One region of the Cohnella candida genome, then DNA from elsewhere that is predicted to be linked to it. Evidence: a T-box and tRNA genes for the amino acid it is inferred to sense, from the RefSeq annotation. Region 1 holds a T-box; the other holds one or more tRNA genes.
What was found. A T-box is a leader RNA that pairs with one kind of tRNA and senses whether it is charged. The one in region 1 lies ahead of argS (arginine--tRNA ligase), so its partner is inferred to be a tRNA-Arg.

Region 1 (3,415 bases):
TCTCCGTGACGCGCAAATTGACGCCGCCGAACTCCGTCACCATGATCGGTTCGCCTTCGTATCGGTAACCCGGCGCGTAAATGAACTTGCGGCCGGTCATGTCGTTCAATATACGATCGAGATTGCCGTATCTCTCGAGCAACACGCCGCGGTCTTGCGAATAATCGTGAACGGTGCACAGGTCGGAGAGGCAGTGCTCCCAACCGTCGTTGGACAAGACGAGCCGGGTGGAATCGACCGATTTGGTAAAATGGTACAACGCCATCGCATGATGCCTTTGCTTAGGGTCGATCAATATATCGGGCACGCCCCAGCTTTCGTTCAGGGGCACCCAAGCGACGATGCAGGGATGGTTGTAATCGCGGCGAATGACCTCTCCCCATTCCTGGGTCATCCGGTAGGCGTACTCTTCCGAATACGCATAAGCATTGGCCATTTCTCCCCAGACGAGGACGCCCAGCCTGTCGCACCAATATAAGTACCGCGGATCCGCGACCATTTGGTGTTTTCGCATGCCGTTAAAGCCCATCTTCTTGCACAGTTCCACGTCCAGGCGAATGGCTTCGTCCGAAGGAGCCGTCAGAATGCCGTCCGGAAAATATCCTTGGTCCAGCACGAGCTTCATCGGATACGGCTTGTTGTTGAGACAAACCTTTCCCGCTTCAATGGAGATTTTACGCATTCCGAAATAACTTGTCACGCGGTCGCTTTGAATTCCGTCCACGTTCAGCGTAAACGCCGCGTGGTAAAGGTTCGGCTTCTCGGGAGACCACCATCGGCCGAAGCCGTGATCGTTGAAGTCCTGCAGGTTGATGCGCCGGGACTCCCGTTCGCCCGCCCAGACTGTCTCCTTCGCGACGAGCGACCCCGCGAACGTGATTTCGACGGTCAATTCGGCGCGTCCTTTCGGAGGCAGCCCTTGGATGAACGTCTCCATCTCGATCTCGTTGGTGTCCAGGTGCGGCGTGAATTTGACGCGATCCAGCCATACGGGATTGACGAATTCCAGCCATACGGTCTGCCAAATGCCGGTCATGTTCGTAAACCACATGACCTCGCCTTTTTCCTTCCAATACTGCTTGCCGCGGGGAAGCGCCATGTCTTCGAAATAGTCCTGGGCCCGGACGACGACCGTATGCTCATCGCCGACGAGCGCATCGGTGATGTCAATGGAAAAGGAAGCGTTACCCCCTTCATGACTGCACACATGCTGCCCGTCCAACCACACCTGCGCATCGTAATCGACGGCGCCGAAATGGAGGATCGTGCGTTTGCCGGCCTCTTTCTCAGGCACGCGGAACTTTTTCCGGTACCAGACCACGTCATGAAATTCGTTTTCCCCAATGCCGCTCAGCGGACTTTGATAGCAGAAGGGGACGACGATTTTACGGTCGAACGCTCCGCTCTCCCCGCCGTTCTCGTACCATCTATTGCTCAAGCCTTCGTTCCTGTCATCCATTCTGAAATCCCATTCGCCGTTTAAGCTTAGCCACGAATCCCTGAAAAATTGCGGCCGGGGATACTCCGGTCTGATCGCCATGCTCGCTGCACCTCTTGTTCAAGCTGGATTTGGAACCCCATTGTATCACCGGCGGCGAATGCCCATAATCCTTCGCGCTTGACATCCGAGGTGTAATTTTTTGCGCGGGCTTGCGGAGAGCGCGATCCGGCGTTATACTGACTAACAAATCATTTCCAAAACGACGTTGAACGGGAGAGTATCCGATCCAAGCCGTTATGCAGAGAGCCGGGAGGGTGGAAGCCGGCACGGCCGATCGGGGAAGCGGACCCGGGAGTCGGTTTCCCGAAAACAGCAGGAATGAAATGCCCCTGTTGTTCCGTAGGGAAATCCGGTCGGCACGTCCGGCCGTTATCCTGCCGAGCGGCATTCCCGTGCATGGGAACGCCAGAAGAGTGGTACCGCGGACTGATCCTCCGTCTCTTTATTGAGACGGGGGATTTTTTATTATCCGAAGGAGGTTAGCCGTATGATCGTCCGGATTGCCGCCCGCATTCTGTCTCCCCATCTGCAACTGTCGGAGGAGGAAACCGCGGGTCTTATCGAAATTCCCCCTCGCCCGGAGATGGGAGACGCCGCCTTGCCTTGCTTTTCACTCGCCAAGCTGCTGCGGCAATCGCCGCAGGCGATCGCGGAGCGGCTGGCTCAAGCCGTGAACGGCTCAGGCGATGGAGTCCGCGCCGAGACCGCCGGCGGTTACTTGAACTTGTTCCTCGACCCCGCCCATTGGGGAGTCCGTCTCTTGGGTCAGGTGGCGGCGGACGAGTACGGTAAGCTGCGCGTTGGAGAGGGCCGGCACGTTGTGATCGACATGTCCTCGCCGAACATCGCCAAGCCTTTCGGCATCGGCCACCTGCGTTCGACCATGATCGGAAACGCGTTGGCCAACTTGTACACGGCCGCGGGCTGGCGCGTCACGCGCGTCAATCATCTCGGGGATTGGGGCACGCAATTCGGCAAGCTCATTTCCGCGTACCGCCGCTGGGGGGACCGCAGCCTGCTGGAGGCGGAGCCGATTCGCGAGAGCTTGAGGCTCTACGTGAAGTTTCATGAGGAAGCGGAGAACGATCCGATGCTTGAGGACGAAGCGAGGGGATGGTTCCGCAAGCTGGAGTCCGGGGACGAGGAAACGCTCGCGCTCTGGCGTTATTTCGTGGAGGAGAGCTTGAAGGAGTTCAACCGCGTGTATGCGCGTTTGGGCGTCTCATTCGACCTCTTCCAGGGAGAAAGCTTCTACAACGACAAAATGGGCGCCGTCGTGGAACGCCTGACGGAATTGTCTTTGCTCGAGGAAAGCGACGGCGCTCAAGTCGTCCGGCTGGATGAGCTCGGCATGCCCCCGTGCCTGATCCTGAAGTCGGACGGCACGACGATCTACCCGACCCGGGATTTGGCCACGGCAATTTACCGTAAGAAACAGCTCGATGCGGATCTGCTGCTCTACGTCGTCGGTTCCGAGCAGGCTCTGCATTTTGCGCAAGTGTTCGCCGTCCTGGGCAAAATGGGCGAAGCCTGGAACGCCGATTGCCGCCACGTCCCCTTTGGCTTGATGAAGTTCGAAGGCAAAAAGATGTCAACGCGTCGCGGGAAGGTCATCTTCCTGGATGAGGTGCTGGACGAGGCCGTCGCCAAAGCGCTCGAGATCATCGTAGAGAAAAACCCCGAGCTTGCCGACAAAACGCAAACCGCCGAGGCGATCGGAGTCGGGGCCATCATTTTCGCGGACCTGAAAAACCGCCGCCAGCTGTCCGTCGATTTCCAGATGGAAGAGGCCCTGAGCTTTGACGGGGAAACCGGGCCGTACTTGCAGTACACGCATGCGAGGATGCTCAGCCTGCTGCGCAAGGGCGGGTACGAGGAGTTGAAACAACGCGGAACGGCTGTGGATGGGCAGTA
Region 2 (3,415 bases), 1.8 Mb from region 1:
ACGGTTTCCCTGGCGCTTGGCGGGTACGCGAAAGCCGGCCAGTCGACCGTCATCCGGCCGTTCTCGGCCACGATCCGTCCCGCGGCGACCGTCATGCTCACGTTGACGTCGGAAAGCGGACCGTCCAGCAAAATCACGTCGCCATATGCGCCCGGCGTTACTGAACCGACGTCGCGTGCGACTCCAAACCGCTCTGCCGTGTTGAGCGTCGCCATCTGAAAGGCCGTCACCGGCTTTACTCCTTGGCGGATGGCCAGGCGTACGACGAAGTCCATATGGCCTTCGTCGAGGAGGGATTCGGCGCTCCTGTCGTCGGTGACCAGCATGATCCGGCGAGGGTCGAGCCCACGCTCGGTATGCGCTCGGATCGTGTTGGCCACGTCATGCCAAGCGGAGCCTTGGCGCAGCTTGGCGTACATGCCGAGCCGGACCCGTTCGATCACGTCTTCCGGCGTCACGTTCTCATGGTCGCCGGTTACGCCTGCGGCCGCGTACACGGGAAGCCGCCAATCCGATGCCGGCCACGTGAAATGGCCGTCGACGATCTTGCCCGCGCGCAGCGTCGCCGCGATTTCTCCCAGCATGTGCTCGTCCCCATAGACGACGCCCGGAAAGTTCATGACTTCGCCAAGCCCGATGACGTCGCCGCCCCAGGACAATGCTTCAGCGACTTCGTCCGGTCCGAGGGAAGCGCCCGACGTCTCGAACGCCGGACCCGCGGCCGGTACGCAGGAAGCGGCCTGCATGTAAGCGGCCAGCGGCGTCGTCCGCGCCTCTTCGAGCATAAGCCGGATGCCTTCGAGTCCCAGCACGTTGGCGATTTCATGCGGATCGAAAAATCCGCCCGTCGTTCCCCGCGGCAAGACGGCTCTCGCAAACGACGAAGCCGTCATTTGCGTGCTTTCGATATGGCAATGCCCATCAAGAAGACCGGGCGCGATGTAACGGCCGTCCGCCTCGACAATCCGCGTCCCTTCCCCGATCGTATGCGAAACATCTTTCCCCACATAGGCGATTCTCGGCCCGCAGAACGCAACCGACATGCCCTCCAACAGCTCTCCCGAGCAGACGTTCACGAGCGTGCCGCCCCGGATCACGAGGCTGGCCGGACGGCTGCCTCGCGAAACCGCCACCAGCTCCGTCAGCATTTTGTGCAGCGGCTCCCGATTGAAGCTCATTCCTTCTCCCACGGTCTTCCCCTCCTTTTCGAGCATTGTCTCATTGTACTTCAGCATAGCCTCGCGCAACGCCGCTGTAAACGGACCGGACTTCCTTTTCGTTAAAATAACAAGGGAGAAGCTTGCCTTCCGGAACGCCGAAAAATTCCTCTAACATCCCCTTGAGCCGACCCTGCGCTGTGTGATAAACTAATCAAGCTGCGTCCCGGTAGCTCAGCTGGATAGAGCAACGGCCTTCTAAGCCGTCGGTCGGGGGTTCGAATCCCTTCCGGGACGCCACTTATCAGTCAAATCCGACAGCGCTCCCCATCGGGAGCGTTTTTTTCATGCCCTTTCCCGGGCATAAGTCCCATCTTTCGACAAGTTTTGTAATCTCGGTTACAGAAAGGCCGAGCGGGGTTATGGTAACCTTCTTTCATACGATAGAGGGTTTTGGAGTGATGAGAACATGTTATTGATCCCCGTACAGGATTTGGTGGAAGGCGACCTGCTCGGCAAAGGCCTGTATACGCCGGACGGCCGCCTGATGCTCAAACAGGGAATCCGTTTGAACGACCGCATGATCGAAGGCATCAAACGTTTGGGCCAACATTATATATACGTGGAAATGGCGGATCACCGCGCTTCCGAAACGGGTTGGGATTGGAAAACGAATTTGCGCTCCCTGACGGAAGACCTGCTCACCCGCTGCTTCGAATCCGTTCGCCGGAACGACGGCCTTCCCGTCAAACCGATTTTCGACTGGGCGGATCATCTTTCCGGCCTCCTGGCGGAGAAAACCGAAGTCAAAATCGGACCCGCAGACTTGTCTCAGGAACGGGAGGAGCTCATTGCGCACAGTCTCAACGTGTGCTTCTTGTCCGTGATGACGGCCAAAGCCCTCGGCTACCGGGAAAACGAGCTTCGCGACGTGGCCATCGGCAGCCTCCTCCATGATATCGGGCTTGCCGTTCCTCTGGAGGACAAGCTCGTCCTCAACCACCCGATGATCGGCTTCGACGTGCTGCGCAGGCTCCCCGGCCTCTCGATCCCGTCGCTGCAAATCGTCCTTCAGCATCACGAAAGGATCGACGGCCGGGGATTTCCCCACGGGATCCGCGGCGACGCGTTCCGGCAGCCGTCGCAAATCTGCGCGCTCGCGAGCGAATTCGACGATTTCATGAATCGTTCGCTCACTCCGCGCACGCCTTGTGAAGGATTTGACTTCGTCATGTCGAAGATTGATAATGCGTACGATTATTCCGTCGTCCGGGCATTCCTGAACGTCTTCGAGCCATATCCTGTCGGTACGGCGGTGACGTTGACGGGCAGCCTTGAGGGGACCGTCGTCGAGACCAATCCCGGCTGCCCGAGCCGGCCGATTATCCGCCTGCGGGCCACCGGCGACCGATTCGATCTGATGCAGCATACGACTTTCCGGATCGAACGGGCCGTACCCGCCATAACATGAGCTAAAGGAGGAATGGGATGGCGATCGACACCTCTAAACTACGCACGTCCATTCCATTTTTCCGGGAAATCGAACCCGCGCTGCTGGAACGCATCGTTCCTCTGATGTTCGTCAAAAAACTGCGCAAGGGAGAAATCATCTTCCTCGAGGGCGACGAAGGCGACGAAATCTACTTCATCGGTTCCGGCGCGGTCGGCATCTATACGTTCGATAAGGCCAAGAAAGTGACGCTCGCTTTCCTTCGGGAAGGCGAGTATTTTGGCGAGATGGCCCTGATGAAGCCCGGCCTGGTCCGCTCCGCGACGGCTGAAACGCTGATGGCGACGCGGCTGTACGCGCTCCGTCGGATCGACTTCCAGACGCTGATCGAACAGGACCGCCATCTGGCGTTTCATCTGCTGGACTACACGATGGAACGGCTGCGCAAGGCGAACCAGCAAATCTACGACTTGACCTTCCTCAACGTCAAAACGAGGATCATCAAACGCCTCCTCAACTTGGGCCAAGAATACGGAGGCCAGCAGATCCCGGTCAAAATCACCCACCAGCAGCTGGCCGACATGGTCGGGGCGGTCCGCGAAACCGTGTCCAAGGTGCTGCAGGACTTGCAGGACCAAGGACTGATCGAAATCCGCGACAAATTGATCCGCCTGACCGACGTCCACACGCTCGAACGCAAGCTGATGGAAGAAAGTTAATGACCCGAAGAGGCTCGGATTTCCGAGTCTCTTTTTCTTGGTGCCATTCGCGACGAAGAAAAAAGGGTAATAGGGCATATTCCAAATGC

Region 2: it has a tRNA-Arg gene. The T-box ahead of argS (arginine--tRNA ligase) is inferred to sense a tRNA for this amino acid. The anticodon was not compared.

The regions. Positions count from the first base shown of each region.
Region 1 is NZ_CP033433.1:4,394,851-4,398,265, reverse strand. It holds gene EAV92_RS20295 (glycoside hydrolase family 2 protein) at 1-1,540, opposite strand, end outside; T-box leader at 1,698-1,946, shown strand; gene argS (arginine--tRNA ligase) at 1,989-3,415, shown strand, end outside.
Region 2 is NZ_CP033433.1:2,563,235-2,566,649, forward strand. It holds gene EAV92_RS12065 (adenine deaminase) at 1-1,178, opposite strand, end outside; tRNA gene EAV92_RS12070 (tRNA-Arg) at 1,381-1,457, shown strand; gene EAV92_RS12075 (HD-GYP domain-containing protein) at 1,627-2,628, shown strand; gene EAV92_RS12080 (Crp/Fnr family transcriptional regulator) at 2,646-3,326, shown strand.